4 regions of the Janthinobacterium sp. EB271-G4-3-2 genome follow, and region 4 is predicted to be linked to each of the others. Evidence: predicted binding sites of a transcription regulator. Region 4 holds the regulator's gene; each other region holds the start of a gene.
The links. Region 4 encodes FNR, which switches genes on or off when oxygen is low (the NO sensors DNR and NnrR bind a similar motif). Its sites were predicted from a motif close to TTGATNNNNATCAA; they were not measured.

Region 1: nirK (copper-containing nitrite reductase) is a predicted target of FNR. The motif match lies at 1,640-1,653, and genes of this name have one in related genera.
Region 2: IGS55_RS06725 (glycine-rich domain-containing protein) is a predicted target of FNR. The motif match lies at 2,100-2,113, and genes of this name have one in related genera.
Region 3: IGS55_RS17170 (universal stress protein) is a predicted target of FNR. The motif match lies at 1,653-1,666, and genes of this name have one in related genera.

The regions. Positions count from the first base shown of each region.
Region 1 covers NZ_JACYMG010000016.1:65,468-69,586, forward strand. Annotated here, with positions in the region: gene ytfE (iron-sulfur cluster repair protein YtfE) at 1-60, opposite strand, end outside; gene nirK (copper-containing nitrite reductase) at 87-1,571, opposite strand; gene norR (nitric oxide reductase transcriptional regulator NorR) at 1,722-3,278, shown strand; gene IGS55_RS25635 (c-type cytochrome) at 3,293-3,634, opposite strand; gene IGS55_RS25640 (c-type cytochrome) at 3,646-3,975, opposite strand.
Region 2 covers NZ_JACYMG010000002.1:354,815-358,933, forward strand. Annotated here, with positions in the region: gene IGS55_RS06720 (CHASE domain-containing protein) at 194-2,041, shown strand; gene IGS55_RS06725 (glycine-rich domain-containing protein) at 2,229-2,942, shown strand; gene IGS55_RS06730 (hypothetical protein) at 3,030-3,269, opposite strand; gene IGS55_RS06735 (hypothetical protein) at 3,512-3,781, opposite strand; gene IGS55_RS06740 (hypothetical protein) at 3,969-4,119, opposite strand, start outside.
Region 3 covers NZ_JACYMG010000008.1:838-4,956, forward strand. Annotated here, with positions in the region: gene IGS55_RS17160 (enoyl-CoA hydratase) at 1-205, opposite strand, end outside; gene IGS55_RS17165 (MFS transporter) at 282-1,583, shown strand; gene IGS55_RS17170 (universal stress protein) at 1,721-2,158, shown strand; gene mltA (murein transglycosylase A) at 2,193-3,422, opposite strand; gene IGS55_RS17180 (hypothetical protein) at 3,472-3,618, shown strand; gene apaG (Co2+/Mg2+ efflux protein ApaG) at 3,643-4,017, opposite strand.
Region 4 covers NZ_JACYMG010000004.1:64,110-68,228, forward strand. Annotated here, with positions in the region: gene ccoG (cytochrome c oxidase accessory protein CcoG) at 1-605, shown strand, start outside; gene IGS55_RS10515 (FixH family protein) at 708-1,232, shown strand; gene fnr (fumarate/nitrate reduction transcriptional regulator Fnr) at 1,236-1,994, opposite strand; gene IGS55_RS10525 (response regulator) at 2,234-4,119, shown strand, end outside.

The DNA.
Region 1 (4,119 bases), on a different contig from region 4:
GCGCGTGGCGCCGGGGATGCGGCGGGCCAGCTGGCCCAGGGATTGGTCGATCATTTCCATAATGCTTCCTTGATGATGAATGGGGTTTATTGACGGGCGCCGGCGTGGTAGACGCCGGGCACGGGTTCGCCAGTCACTTCCAGCACGCCCACGGCGCCCTTGCCTGCGCGCGACAGCGCATGGTCGACCAGCAGATAGCTGCCAGGATGCTGTACCTTCAGTTCGACGATGGTCGCGCCGCCCGGTGCCACCAGGGTGGTTTGCACGTCGTGTTTCGGGCTGCTGATCGAGCCTTCGCTGTACACCTTGTCGAAGATCTCGCCGATGATGTGGAATGATGAAATCTTGTTCGGGCCGCCGACACCGAAATAGATGCGCACGGTCTCGCCGACTTTCGCCTGCAGTTTGTGCGTCTTGCTCAGGGCGCCCACTTCGCCGTTGAAGACGTAGTAGTCGGGCAGCTCATTGGCCATTTTTTCCAGGTTCGGTTCCTGGTGCACGGGGGCGCCGTGCGGACGGCCCGTGTACATCTCGCCCTGCATCACGTAATACTCGCGGTCGACTTTTGACAGGCCGCCTTCCGGTTCGACGAGGATCATGCCGTACATGCCGGCCGCGATATGCTGCGGCACCAGCGGCGTGGCGCAGTGGTACACATACAGGCCCGGATTGAGCGCCTTGAAAGTGACGGTTTTTTCCTGCCCCGGCGCCACCTGCGTGTGCTGTCCGCCGCCATGGCCGCCCGTCACGGCGTGCAGGTCGATCGAGTGGATCATCTTGCTGTCCTTGGCGTTGAACAGGGTCAGCTCCACCGTGTCGCCCACCTTCGCGCGCAGCATGGGGCCGGGCACCTGGCGGTTGAAGGTCCAGTAGGTAAAGCTGGTGCCGTCATCGAGCTTGCCCGGCAGTTCCACCGTCTCCATCCGGTATTTCAGGGTTTGCGGCGCGCGCGCGCCGATGGCGGATGGCACCTGCGCCGGATTGGCCGCCACGCTGACGGCCGAGGGATCGGGACCGCGCATCGGCGACGGCGCGGGCGTGTACAGGGCCAGCGCGGCGGCCTGGCTCGATTCGCTGGCAGTGCTGCCGGCGCCGGCGGCCTTCGGTGCTCCGGCTTCGGCCAGCGAGGTGCCGGTCACTTCGAGCTTGCCTTCCATGCCGATCTGGCGGTGGCCGGGGATCGAGCAGTAATAGGTGAACGTGCCGGCGCGCGTGACCTTGAAGCGCACGGTGGTGCTGCCGCTATTGGCGCTGAACTTGTTTGATGCCACATTGAGTTCCGGGATCAGCAGATCGTGCTCGGCGCCTTCGCCGCTTTTCAGCACCAGTTCCACCGTGTCGCCCACCTTGGCCGCCAGCACGGGGTTGACCTGGCCCTTGGCGTCGATGAACACCATCTTGCCGTCGACGATATTGGTTTGCAGTTCATAGCGCTTGACCGCGGCGGCCGCCGGTTTGGCGGCGGTGGCGGCGGTGCTGGCAGGGAGGCTCACCTGGGCTTGCACGGACAGGGGCATGGCCAGTACGCAGACGGCGGCGGCAATGGCGCGGAGGGAGGGAGTCGTTTTCATCAAGCTTTCCTTGGTCTTGTATGCCGGTTCGGCACCCTTACCTAGGCAATCCGTGTGCCAGGAAAAACTTGTTTTAAATCAACGATTTGAAAAATGCAGGGTCGATATGACCCTGCTCAAGCATGGTCCGTTGTACCCTGCATGGTACTTATGACCACCACCGCCATCCACCTGCTGTTACTCACCGACCTGGTCGCCGACCTGCCCGTGGCCGTGCGCCTGCAGCGCCTCGTCGGCAGCCTGCGCGCCCACTTCGGCTGCGAGGCCGTGGCCTTGCTCAAGCTCGACGGCGAGCACTTGCGCCCCGTGGCGATGGCCGGCCTGGCCAACGACGCGCTGGGACGCCGCTTCGCCGTCGCCGACCATCCGCGCCTGGCCGCCATCCTGCAGCGGCGCGGCGTGCTGTGCTTCCATCACGACAGCTCGCTGCCCGATCCCTACGATGGCCTGATCGCCGAGCGGGCCGGCGAACCGCTGCCCGTGCACGACTGCATGGGCATGGCGCTGGACCTGGAAGGCGAACGCTGGGGCGTGATCACGCTCGACGCGCTGCAGGTGGGCACCTTCGATACGCAGGCGCAGCGCGACCTGGGCGAGCTGGCCTGCGCCATCGAGGCGGCCGTGCGCGTCACGCGCCTGGAGACGGAAATCCGCGCCCTGCGCCTGTCGGGCGGCGCCATGCTGGCCGATGCGCAGGCGCCGCGCGAGGAACACGATTTCGTCGGCCAGAGCAGCGCCATCACGCACTTGCTGCACGAATTGCAGGTGGTGGCCGATTCCGAGCTGCCCGTGCTGCTGCTGGGAGAGACGGGCGTGGGCAAGGAATTATGCGCACACCGCCTGCACCGGCTGTCGCGCCGCGCGGGCAAGCCTTTGATCCATGTCAATTGCGCGGCCTTGCCCGAGTCCCTGGCCGAAAGCGAATTGTTTGGCCATGTGCGCGGTGCGTTTTCCGGCGCCGTCAGCGACCGGCCCGGGCGTTTCGAGGCGGCCGAAGGGGGCACCCTGTTTCTCGATGAAGTGGGCGAATTGCCATTGTCGATACAGGCCAAGCTGCTGCGCACCTTGCAAAATGGGGAAATCCAGCGCCTGGGCGCGGACCGGCCGCGCCGGGTCAACGTGCGCGTGATCGCCGCCACCAACCGCAGCTTGCGCGAACATGTGCGCGACGGCTCGTTCCGCGCCGATCTGTATCACCGTTTATCCGTGTATCCCGTGCCGATTCCGCCGCTGCGCGAGCGGGGCAATGACGTGCTCCTGCTGGCCGGTGGTTTCCTGGAACTGAACCGCGCGCGCCTGGGCTTGCGCAGCCTGCGCCTGTCCGCCGCGGCGGAAAACGCCTTGTGCCACTACCGCTGGCCGGGCAATGTGCGCGAACTGGAACATGTGATCAGCCGGGCCGCGCTGAAAGCCGTGATACGCGGCGCGGACCGCAAGGACATCGTGACCCTGGAAACGGATATGCTCGACCTCGATGCGCTGGAAGCGCCGGCCGGCACGGACGCGCTGCCGCTGGCGCCAGCCGCGTGCGGCACGCCGGCGGCGCCGCTGCTATCGATGCATCAGATCGTGGAAGCGAGCCAGCGCCAGGCCATCCGGCAAGCGCTGGTGCTGCATCAAGATAACTGGGCCGCTGCCGCGCGGCAGCTGGGACTCGACGCCAGCAATCTGCATAAACTTGCTCGCCGGGTGGGGCTGAAAGCCTGAGCCGGCGTTACCGCTCAGCGATGAGTGACCAGGCTGCTCGGCAAGCTGTGCAGGTAGGCGGCCAGGTCCTTGATGTCCTGGTTGCTCAGCGGTTTTACCTGGCCCGTCATGATGGCGTTGTTGCGGCCGTTGGCCTTGTCGCCCCGTTTATACGCGGTCAACGCATGTTCCAGGTAATCCTTGTGCTGGCCCGCCAGTTTCGGGTACGACGGGTCGATGGGCGAACTGTAATCCTTGCCGTGGCAGGTGGCGCAGCTGTATTTTTCGGCCAGGGCCTTGCCCGTGTTGATATTGCCGGCGGCGCTGGCGGAAAACGAGACGGTGGCGCAAACGAGGGCGGCGAGTAGTTTTTTCATCGGGCTGGTCCTCAGTTCGTCTTGGCTTGTTGCGCATAATACGCGGCGACATCGGCGATATCCTGGTCCGACAGGCTGCTGGCGATGCCCTTCATGCTGGGGTGCTTGCGGTCGCCCTTCTTGTAGGCTTGCAGCGCATTCTCGATATATTTTGCCGGCTGGCCGCCGATCATCGGCACCTGGAATACTTCAGGGAAGGTTGCCTTGTAACCGGGAATGCCGTGGCAGCCGATACACATTTCCACCTTGGCAGGGGCTGCCTTGGCGTTTCCTACAATGTCAGCCGCTGTGACGGCATTTGCTATGCCGGCAAGCACGAGAAGTGCAAATATTTTTTTCATAGTGGCAATGTGAACAAAGGTAATCGGAGAAACGCCAGAGCTGGTTTTTTTTGATTTTATGTGTTGACAATTAAGGTTGCCAATTAATCTGCTGCTTGCCGATTCTAGCCAAGATATTCTTGCAAGTCCACCTATAAAACCCGC
Region 2 (4,119 bases), on a different contig from region 4:
ACGGCACACGAAAAAAACCGCTTCGGCGGTTTTTTTCGTTTCAACGAGAAATATTGCTTGTTGACTATAATAACGATAATTTTGTATATTAGGCAGCTATTGAGCAATTTACAATTTTAATAGTGCTTGTACAACGCAGCCTAGCCTCCGTCGCCCAGGCGGCACCCGATTCCTCTTCCTGATGCGGATGGCGATGTCTTCTACTGCCGGCGAACACCCCTTATCTGCTGAAAAAAGGCCGCAGTGGCTGCTCGGCTTCGTGATGTCGACGATGGTGGGCCTGCTGTTCTATATGGCCGCCTCGCTGTCGATCGAAAACGATGCCAGCGAGCTATTCAACAATCTGGCCCGCAATACCCAGAAAAACATCGAATCGCGCGTCAAGTCGTATGCCAACCTGCTGCGCGGCACGGCCAGCCTGTTCCATGCCAACGAACACGTGAGCCGCGAGCAATTCCACCGCTACGTGGCGAACATCGCGCTGCAACAGAACTATCCGGGCGTGATGAACCTCAATTACAGCCAGGAACTGGGCGAGACGCAGCGCGCCGCTTTCGAAGCGGCCATGCAGCGCGACTATCCGCCCGGGCGCGACGGCTATCCGGCGTTTGCCATCCATCCGCCCGCCCCGCGCGCGCACTATTCCGTGCTGATGTATATCGAACCGATTGCCAGCGCCCCTGAAAAATATGGCTATGACATCGCCTCGCGCCCCCTGATCGCCGAAATGCTGGCGCAGTCGCGCGATTCCGGCAACATCAGCAATTCCGGCGTGCCCGTGCCGATGCAAGGCCGTCCCCAATTGACGGGCATGGCCATGCGCCTGCCCGTGTACCGTTCCGGCATGCCGGTCGATACGGTGGAGCAGCGGCGCGAGGCGTACCAGGGTTCCGTCGGCATCGGCTACGACCTGGTGACGATGATGCGCAGCGCGCTGGCCGACATGCCGGTGCGCAACGTCCGCCTGACCCTGTTCGATATCGGCCCACAGGCGCGCGCACCGCTAGACTTACCGCACGACATGCGCCCCATCTTCGACAGCACGACGGCTGGCATGCATGCGCCATGGTGGTTGCCCGGCAATTCCGGCCGCTACCTGAGCAGCACGATGCTGATCGAACACAATAGCCGCGTGTGGCAAGCGCTGTTCAGCGTGCGCAAGAGCGACCTGTATACGCGCTTCGACGTCTTTTTGCCATGGCTGGCCCTGCTGATAGGCTTTGCCAGTACCATGCTGCTATACATGCTGTTCCACACCCTGGCGTCGTCGCGTCGGCGCGCCATCCAGATGGCGAACGGCATGACGGAAGAATTGCGCGCCAGCCAGATCCGTCTGCAGCTGTCGCACCAGAAACTGCGCCGCCTGGCGGCCCATGCCGACCAGATCAAGGAAGAAGAGCGCAAGCGCATCGCGCGCGAAATCCACGACGACCTGGGGCAGAACCTGCTGGTGCTGCGCATCGACGCCGACATGCTGGCCTCGCGCACGCATCGCCGCCACCCGCGCCTGAACGCCCGCGCCCGCTCGACCCTGGAGCAGATCGACGCCACCATCAAGAGCGTGCGGCAGATCATCAACGATTTGCGCCCTACCGTGCTGGACCTGGGCGTGAATGCGGCCGTCGAATGGCAGGTGGCGCAGTTTCGCCAGCGCACGGGCATCGCTTGCGAAGTGAGCGAAAGCCATGACGACATTTGCCTCAGCGACCAGTGCGCGACGGCCCTGTTCCGCATCCTGCAAGAGTCGCTCAGCAACATTTCCCAGCATGCCCATGCCAGCCGCGTGCAAGTCAAGCTGGAAAAGTGCCGCGATACGGTGTCGATGAGCATCAGCGACAACGGCGTGGGCGCCGCCATCGACGGGCGCAACAAGCTGGGCTCGTTTGGCCTGGTGGGCATCGAGGAGCGCATAAAATTGCTAGGCGGCACTTTTTACATCGAAAGCAGCCCCGGCGCCGGCATGAGCGTGCACGTCAGCGTACCGCTGGGCGCGGACGCCACCGCGTTTCCCTACCAGGAAGAAAGCCGGGCCAGCAGTTGACGGGCGCGCGTCCGCATGGAGCAAGCTCAGCTTGCATATTTCGTAATTAGATGCAATATTGATGTAGAACAATTCCGCGCCCGCCCGCCATGGGCCAGGCATTCCTCGACCATTTGCCAGGAGTACATCCCACCGCTTTCCCTTGTTTCACCGTATTTCCCACAACGCTCTTTACAAAAGGACATTCATGGATACGAACGACAGTTTCAAGGCAATTACCGATTTGAATTTGGACGCGATCAAGGTCAAGCTGATGCACCGGGAGTCAGGCGAAGGATGGAGCCTGGAAAAGGCAAATGCGGTGGAATTCGAATACCGCCGCTTCCTGATCCTGATGAAACAGTTTCCGGAAGAAGAAACCGCGCCGCTGATGGACGTCGATACCTTCTGGCACTACCACATTCTCGACACCCTGAAATATGCGGCCGACTGCGAACAGGTGTTCGGTTACTTCCTCCATCACTTCCCCTACATCGGCTTGCGCGGCGAAGACGACGAAGCGGCGCACCATCGCGTGGGCGAGCGCATGAAGCAGCTGTATGAGCAAACGTTCGGGGAGGATTATATCCGCGCGGAGACGGCGTATTCGGGGCGCGCCGTACAGGCGGCGTATTCGGGACGGGCAGTGCAGGCGGCGTATTCAGGACGGGCTGTCCAAACAGCATTTTCCAGTGCGGCGGTACAGGCAACGGCATACTCGGGCCGTGCCGTGCAAACGGCGTTTTCCAGTGCGGCCGTGCAGGCGACGGCATATTCGGGCCGCGCGACCGGGGCTGCCAGCACCGCATTTTCCAGCGCGCCTGCCTCACTTACCGCAGCGGTGGTCAAATCGTCTTCGACTGGCCTGGAAATGGGGCGTTTCTATGTCGATCGTCCGGTATTGAACCGCGACCCGCAATAGAAAAGCGGAAAACAGATGTGGCTGCCGCACGCGGCAAGCCTGACTTACCCAGACGGCACCTCTCAGTTTGCCGTCTGTCAGGCGCTCTTAGGCAGCCATCAACTCGCGCAGTTCACGAATGCTGAAATCGCTGATTTCATGCATGCGGATGAGGATCGTGGCGCCGATCGGCAAGGTGTTGTGACGAATCTTGCTGATGACAGGTGGCGCCACTTCCAGAGCTCGCGACAAGGCGGCATCGTTTTTCAGTTGCAGCTTGTCGATGATCGCATCGAGGACGCGATTCGGGTTGTAGGTAGGCAAAGAGGTAATTTGTTTGAGAGACATGATCAAAAATCCGTACTTGTTGTATTAGAGCAAGAAAAAACAGAATGTCTCTTCTGCACTAATTCAGGGTAAACACACTAAAAAGCGCCATCACTTATGCGGCTTTTACGCCACAAACAATATAATACACGCTATTGTTGATTTTTGCGTAACTTAGCGCAAAATTGTGATAATTGAAGAGAATTGACGCACTTGGAATGTGCTAGAGGATAACTCAAATCGGAAAAATTTGCTGCACGTCATCAATTTTTACGATGAGCAACACCGCTATGCATGAGCCAGGCTATGGTCATGAGGGTGCCCAGGCGGGCCATTTCTGCAGATAAATGCCAGCCTTGCGCGGCCACGCCGGCCGGGGTGGCAAGCGGGCAAGTGCATGGGGAATCGTCCGCGCGGCACCAGGCCAGTTGCCGGCGAATTTCATCGGGCGGTGGTGGGGGTTGCAGCGCATGTTCGCGCCGGCGCATATAAGCGCGCACTTGCTCCTTGCTGGGGTGACTCGTTGCTCGCATGGCTCGCTCCTACTGACGGGAAACAACGTCACGCTGGTTGTAGATGCAGAGCCCGCCACAAGAGCCCAGACGCGTGACGACATTGCTCACCATATCGCCAGCGCGCCATGGCGCGTTTGCGGTGCATCAAATGGCACGGCCCCGGTGTTGCGCCGGAACCCGTACTGCCCCACGGCCTGCTTCCGTCTTATTTCTTTTGCTGGCGCACGCGCTGCTGCTGTTTTTCCTGCGTTTGCTGGCGGTTCTGCTTGCGCTCGAACAGGGTCACCGCATCTTTCTTGGCTTGCTCGACGGTACGCATTTCTTCATGCGCATCGTGCGGGACGAAAAATTCGGCG
Region 3 (4,119 bases), on a different contig from region 4:
CGGCGATATCGGCGCCGGCGGCAAATGCTTTTTCGCTGCCCGTGAGGACGATGCAGCCGATATTGTCGTCAGCGTCGAACTTCAGCAAGGCGTCGCCCAGCTCATTCATCATGTTCTCATTCAAGGCATTGAGCGCCTTGGGGCGGTTCAGGCGGATGACCGCCACTTTGTCCTGGATATCGATAATCAGGTCTTCGTATTGCATAGTGTCTCCTCTCGATGAACGGTGCAACGATTGTAGCGGCTAACGGCAGCGGCGCGGCAGGTGCGCTGCTATTATTGTGAGCCCGATCTTTTTTATCGAGCAGCATATTTTCTCTTCCCTCTTCCAGTATTGCGCCCACTACCTGCGCGGCGACGGCAGCGCCGCCAGCGTCAATTTCCGCCGCCTGTGGTTCAGCAATGGCCTCAATTGCTTCGGCGCCCAGATCACCTCGCTGGCCCTGCCCCTGTGCGCGGTGCTCTTGTTGCATGCGACGCCGGAACAGATGGGCGTGCTGGTTGCGCTGCAGGCGCTGCCGTTCGCCCTCTTCGGCTTGCCCGTCGGCGTGCTGCTGGACCGGCGCAGCAAGCACCCGATCATGCTGTTCAGCGAAAGCATGTCGGGCCTGGCCCTGGCCAGCGTCGCCGTAGCTTACTGGTGCGGCGTGCTGTCGATGCCATGGTTATATATAGTGGGCTTCATCATCGGCACGGGCTTCGTCGTCGGGGGCGGCGCAGAGCAGGTGTTTCTGACTTTCCTCGTGGGCCGCGATGGCTTGATCGATGCGCAGTCGAAATTTGCCGCCACCGAATCGGCTTCGCGCCTGATCGGTCCCGGCCTGGCCGGCGTACTCGTGCAAGTACTGTCGGCGCCCGTCGCCATCCTGTGCACGGCGTGCGGCTATCTGATTTCGGTTTGCAATTTGCGCGCCATGAGCGTGCGCGACCCTCGGCCAGCCCCCTCCGACAAGCACGCCTTGCGCGACATCGCCGACGGCTTGCTGTTCGTCTGGCGCGAACCGCTGCTGCGCGCGCTGGCCTGGGGCGCCGGCATCTGGCACTTCCTGTTTTACGCCAGCATAGCCTTGACGGTGCTGTTCGCCACACGCGACCTGGGCATGAGCCCGGGCGTGCTGGGCATGACGCAGATGCTCGGCGGCGCCGGCGTCCTGCTCAGCGCCTTCATCGTCAAACCCTTGACGAAGCGCCACGGCGCCGGCCGCACCATCCTGATCGGCCTGGCATCGACTTCGCTCTGTTTTGCCCTGACACCCACGATACCCGCCGCGCTGTTCGGCAGCGCGGCCGCCAGCGCCGTGGCCTATGCCATCTTGATGTTCTTTTTCGATTGCGGCGTGATGCTGTTCTTTATTCCCTACCTGGGCTTGCGCCAGAAAGTCACACCCGACCCCATGCTGGGCCGCATGACGTCGACCATGCGCTTCCTGACGGTGGCCACGGCGCCGCTGGGTGCGCTGGCCGCCGGCTGGATAGCGGAACATTTTGGCGTGCGCAATAGCCTGGCCTGCATCGCGGCCGGCAGCATCGTGTTGACGGTGGCCATGGTGTGGGGCACGCCGCTGCGTAGCGTGCGCACCTGAAGCGGTGAACGGGAATACACTGGCAAAAGATTGCCTTGGCGACACTATTCACGCCAAAGCTTGTGAGGTTTGATTTATATCAAGGTTTTAATTGATGTAAATCCATAAGCTGTCTTACATCATTTGAGGAGCACGCTATGTTTAACACCATCTTATTTCCCACCGACGGCTCGCCGCTGTCCGACAAAGCCGCCGAGACCGCCCTCGCCTTCGCCCAATTGAACAAGGCCAAGCTGGTTGCCATCAGCGTGGTGCAGCCGTTTCCGTTCTCGCCGATGGCGGACGGCGGCATCGTGCTCGACGCCAGCCTGTATGAACAGCAGATGCAGGAAGCGTCGCAACGCGCTATCGACAAGATCGGCGCAGCGGCGCGTGCCGCCGGCGTGCCTTTCGAAGGCGTGGTCGCCGTGTCGCCGAGCCCGCACGATGAAATCGTCAATGCGGCGCAAACCTACCATTGCGACATCATCCTGATGGCCTCGCACGGCCGCAAGGGTTTGAACAAGCTGTTCGTGGGCAGCGAAACGCAAAAAGTGCTGGCGCACACTCACTTGCCAGTGATGGTCTTGCGCTAAGTCACACCACGAACCGCCCGGCGCCGCGAGAAACTCAGCGCGCCGGCGCCTGCTTCGGCAACAACACCCACACGGCGCCGCTCTGCTTCATGCGGCCCGCATTCTCGGCCGCTTCCGCGCCAAAACCAAAGAAGTAATCGACACGGATCGGCCCGCGAATGGCGCCGCCCGTATCCTGCGCCATCACCAGGCGCTGCATGGGAATCTCGCTATTGGCTTGCGTGGTAGACAGGAACACGGGCGCCCCCAGCGGCAGGAAGCGCGAATCGATGGCCACCGAGCGCTGCGGCGTCAGCGGCACGCCCAGCGCGCCCTTCGGCCCCACTTTCGGATCGGGCAAACGCTCTTCCTTGAAGAAGACATAGCTGGGATTGGCGTTGAACAATTCATCCTTGCGCGTCGGGTGGCCGGCGATCCACGCCTTGATGCCCTGCGCGGAGGCCTGGCTCAAGGTCAGCTCGCCCTTGTCGACCAGGTAGCGGCCGATCGATTTATACGGATGACCATTCTGGTCCGCGTACGCCACGCGCACGGTTTCCTGCGTATCGGTCAGCTGCACGCGGCCTGAGCCCTGCACCTGCAGGAAGAAGGCCTCGACTTCATCATCCACCCACAGCAATTCCTTGCCCGTGACGGACGTGGCGCGCTCGATGTCGGCGCGGGTCGCGTACGGCACCACCTTCTTGCCGACCAGCTTGCCCCGCAAGCGCATGTTTTTCAGTTCCGGATACACGCCGGACAAATCCACCGAGACGAGGTCGTCGGGCACCTTGTACAGCGGTGTCTGATAGGGGCCGCCCCGCTTGCGCGCGCCGTGCAGCAGCGGCTCGTAATAGCCGGTGACGAGGCCAGTGCTGGCGCCATCGGCGGTGATCACTTGATTCGGCACAAAGAAGGTCTCGAAGAACAGACGGATGGCCTTGTCGCTGTCGGCATTCACCTGGCGCGCGATCGTGCACGATTCCTTCCAGTCCGGACGTTTGACCAGCACGCCGCACGACGCCATGAACGCTGGCCAGGCGGCGCGCATGTCGTCGCGGGCCCAGCCAGGCAAGGCGGCAAACTTGGCGGGCACGAAGGTGGGCGTCGCGACATCCGCGGCATCCTTGGCGTCGGCCGGCTTGGCCGGAACCGGCTTGACGACGGTCGGCGCGATGGGCGGCGCCTTGCCGCCGGCGGCGGCCGGTGGCGTGGGCGGCGTGGTACAGGCGGACAGCGCGAGCGCGACGGCGCCGATTGAAACGGGTAGACTACCGCGTGTCAACAGACGGCGGGTAAATACTAAGCTGCGGGTAAATAACATAGGGGTGCGTATGTGGATCTTGATGATAGAGGCGCTGGTGGCGTTCTTCTTGCTGGCATTTATAGTCTGGTGGACCATGTATTCGGGTAAAAAACCCGTCCCACCGGCGCGCAAGCAGCTCGGCGAAGAACAGGACAGCGCCGAAAAACTGAAGTAAGGGGCGCAAGCCCCCGGCGTTGCGTCAATGCAGGGTGCGTGGCACCGATAGCACGAACTCGGGAATCGGCGCTTCAAACTGATGGCCATCTTCGGCCACGCAGAAATACTCGCCGTGCATCGAGCCTTGCGGCGTGCCCAGCATGGTGCCGCTCGTGTATTCGAACTGTTCGCCCGGCTGCAGCAGCGGCTGGTGGCCGACGGCGCCCAGGCCGCGCACCTCTTCCACCTTATTGTTCGCATCCGTGATGACCCAGTGGCGCGAAATCAGTTGCGCGCCAGCCGTGCCCGTGTTGACGACGCGGATCGTGTAGCTGAACACGTGCCGCCCCTGGTCCGGTGCCGATTGCTCGGGCAGGTATTGCGTCTTGACCGTTACCGTAAATTCATAAGTCGCCATCGTCATTCCTATTCAGACATTGCAGTCATTATGGCGGCGCGTGTGCCGCATAGGCCACGGCGCGCCGTGTATTCTGTGTTTCATCGTGCTTCAATGAGGCAT
Region 4 (4,119 bases):
GCGTGCAGGTGTGTCCGACCGGTATCGATATCCGCAACGGCCTGCAGTATGAATGCATCGGCTGCGCCGCCTGCGTCGATGCCTGCAACAGCGTGATGGACAAGGTCGAGCGGCCGCGTGGCCTGATACGCTACAGCACCGACCATGCGATGGAAAACAACTTCAATTCGAAGCAGATACGCCAGCGCGCCATGCGCCCGCGCGTCTTGATCTACACTTCCATCCTGGCCCTGATCATCATCGCCGTATGTACCTCGCTGGCCCTGCGCACCCCCCTGAAAATGGACGTGATCCGCGACCGCGGTTCGATGGGGCGCGAGGTGGAAGACGGCATGATCGAAAACGTCTACCGCCTGCAGATCATGAACACGTCCGAGCAAAGCCAGCACTTTAAAATCAGCGCTTCCGGCTTGCCGGGCCTGACCTTGCTGACGCGCGAAGAAGTGACCTTGCAGCCGACCGAAACGCTGGGCTGGCCGATCCGCCTGCGCGTACCGCACGGCGTGGGCGAGAAGGGGTCGAACAAGATTGCGATCGAATTGCAATCGCTGGACAATCCATCGCTGCATGTGCGTGAAAGCGCGGTCTTCATCGTGCCGCGTTAACAAGGAAAGGCGGACGGGGACCGGGTGCCCTCGCCGCCGCCACGAAGTTGCAGGAAGGCCGGTCCCCGCATGGGGGCTGGCCGTTTACACAGGAGAAATACCATGTCCGACAGTCTGAAACTGCAGCCTCCCGTTGCACCGTGGTACAAGCACCGCTGGCCATGGCTGCTGATGATCGGTCCCGGCCTGTCCGTGGTCGTCGGCAGCTTCATGGGCTATATCGCGTTTACGCAGCCCGACGCGCTGGTGGTGGGCGACTATTACAAGCAGGGCAAGGCGATCAACCAGGATTTGAAGCGCGACACGATCGCCAGCGACCTGGCCATGGATACGAGCCTGGCGTACGACGTCGCCGCAGCGCGCCTGACCGGTTCCGTGCACAGCTTCGGCAAGGCCTATCAGGGTCCGCTGCAGCTGCACCTGGCGCATGCGACCCTGCCTGAAAAAGATATCAAGCTGCTGGTGCGGCCCGATGCGGCCGGCAATTTCTCGGTGCCCCTGCCGATGCTCGAGCGCAGCCGCTGGCAAGTGCTGGTGGAAAACGACAAACGCGAGTGGCGCCTGTCCGGCATCTGGACCTGGCCCGTGCAGCGCAGCATCGCGCTGCATGCGGATGAAGAGTTATAAGCCTTACTTGCAGACGTCGGTACCGGCCGTAATGGCTTTCAGCTTGGCAGGCTGCAGGATCTCGATCTCGCGGTTCGAGACGCGCAGCCAGCCTTCCTTCTTGAATTTTGACAATAAACGGCTGACGCTCTCGATGGTCAGGCCCAGGTAGTTGCCGATTTCCTCGCGCGACATGCGCAGCTGGAATTTGCTGCTCGAATAGCCGCGCGCTTCGTAACGCGACGCCAGGTTGACGATGAAGGCGGCAAAGCGCTGCGTCGCCTGCATATTGCCCAGCAACAGCATGACGCTTTGCTCGCGCGTGATTTCCTGGCTCATCATGCGGTGGAAATGCCGCAGCAGGGTCGGCATATTGCCCAGCAATTGTTCCAGGCTGGAAAACGGGATTTCACACACTTCGCTGTCTTCGAGCGCCACCGCATTACAGTGGTGGCGGTCGGCGCTGATGGCGTCCATGCCCAGCAGTTCGCCGGCCATCTGGAAACCCGTCACCTGCTCCTCGCCGCCCGGATTGATCTGGTACGTCTTGAAGTGCCCCAGGCGGATCGCGTACAGGTTCTGGAACGAGTCGCCGATGCGGAACAGCGAGGCGCCGCGCACGATCTTGCGGCGGCGGCCGATGATCTGGTCCAGCCTGTCCATGTCGCCCATATCGAGGCCCATCGGCAGACACAATTGATGCATGCTGCAGGTCGAGCATCGCGCACGCAACGCTTCCACGGTCACTGTGGGCAAGGTTGGAGTGATTAGCGCTTCAGTCATGTCGGTACCTTTTAGAAAATGCAACAACAAGTTTACTGCATACCGGGTTGCCGTGTGCCAATTTCACCGCAATTTCGCTGAATAAACGACGTTCCGACTTTAATTATATGGCAACATCGTCAAAAGCCCATGCGGAGAGGGGCATTTGTGCGGCGGCGCTTGCCAAGCTGGGGTATTGATAGGAAAATTCCTGACAGCATTATCTGCCGCCTGTGCCGCCCGGTACTGAAAAGGAAATCATGAAGCCTCTCGGCATCAAAGCAAAAGTCGCGCTGGCCACCAGCCTGACCTCGATCGCCATGATCGCGCTGGTCACCATGATACAGGTGCAGCACATGCGCGACGACTTCACCCGAGTACTGCTGAGCCAGCAGTCGTCCCTGATCAGCCGCACCGCTGCCGAGCTCGACGACAAGCTGGGCATGCTGCTGCAGATCGTCACCCTGACGGCCAGGCAGCAGCCGCCGGAACTGATGGCCCAGCCAGCCCAATTGCGCGAATACTATTCGCGCCGCTCGATGCTGGTGCTGTTCGACGACGTGCTGGTGCTCGACGCGCATGGCGCCGTCGTGGCCGACATGCCGGAAGTGGCGGGGCGCACGGGCATCAACGTCGCCGAGCGCGAGTATTTCCAGACCGTGCTGCGCACGCGCCAGCCCATGATCACCGAACCGATGCTCGGCAAATCGAGCGGCATGCCCATCGTGCAGATGGTGGCGCCCGTGCTGGCCGCCGATGGCCAGGTGGCCGGCGTGGTGATCGGCGTGCTGCGCCTGTACAAGGACAATCTGCTGGGGCGTCTGCGCTCGGAAAAGATCGGCAAGAGCGGCTATTACTTCATCCTCACGCGCGGCGCCGTGCCGCGCTATGTGCTGCATCCCGATACCAGCCGTTTGCTGCAGCCGCGCCAGCCGAACGCCAACCTGACGACGACCCAGCTGCTGAAGGAAGATGGCGAAGGCAGCATGGTCAGCACCAACAGCCGCGGCATCACGGCCGTCAACAGCTTCAAGCGCCTGAAATCGGTGAACTGGCTGCTGGCCACCTCGCTGCCCTTGGCGGATGCCTTCGAACCGTTCGATGGCGTGCTGTACCGGCTGGTGCTGTGGAGCATCCTCGCTTCGCTGCTGGCCGCAGCCGTGCTGGGCTGGGTCACCGTGCGCCTGCTGTCGCCGCTGGTGCGCCTGCGCGACACCCTGCTGGCCCTGCGTACCAGCGGCAGCCGTTTCACCCCCGTGCCGGTGCAGCAGCGCGACGAGATCGGCGAACTGACGGAAGCGTTCAACGGCCTGATGAGCGAGCGCGACCGCCTGCAGCAGGAACTTGAATCGCGCGCGGCGGAACTGGAGCAGGAACGCGACCGGGCCGAGGCCGCCAACCGCGCGAAGAGCGATTTCGTGGCCAACATGAGCCATGAAATCCGCACGCCCCTCAATGCCGTGCTGGGCATGGTGTATTTGCTGGGCAATACCAAGCTCGATACGGAACAGCGCAAGTATCTGACCATGGTGCGCGTGGCGGGCCAGTCGCTGCTGGGCATCCTCAACGACGTGCTCGATTATTCGAAGATCGAGGCACGCCGCATGGAACTGTCGCCCGTCGAATTCGACCTCGACGAAGTCATGAATACCCTGGCCACGACGATGACGATGAATGCGGGCGAAAAGGAACTGGAACTGGCCATCTCCGTCGAGCCCGACGTGCCGCGGCGCCTCGTGGGCGACACCCAGCGCCTGCAGCAAATCCTCGTCAACCTGGCCGGCAACGCCATCAAATTTACCGAGAGCGGCGAAGTGGTGGTGGCCGTCAGCCTGGCCGAGAGCGAGAACGGCCGCGCCTGGCTGCGCTTCGAAGTGCGCGACACGGGCATCGGCATGACGGAACTGCAGCAACAACAACTGTTTGCCGCGTTTTCACAGGGCGACCAGAGCATCACGCGGCGCTTCGGCGGCACGGGCCTGGGCCTGGCCATCAGCAAGCAGCTGATCCACATGATGGGCGGCGACATCGCCGTCGCCAGCAGCGAAGGCAAGGGCAGCCGCTTCTGGTTCAGCGTGCCGTTCGAGATGCTGGCGCAGCCGGCCGAAACGCGGCGCACGCCCACGCTGGGCCAGCTGCGCCTGCT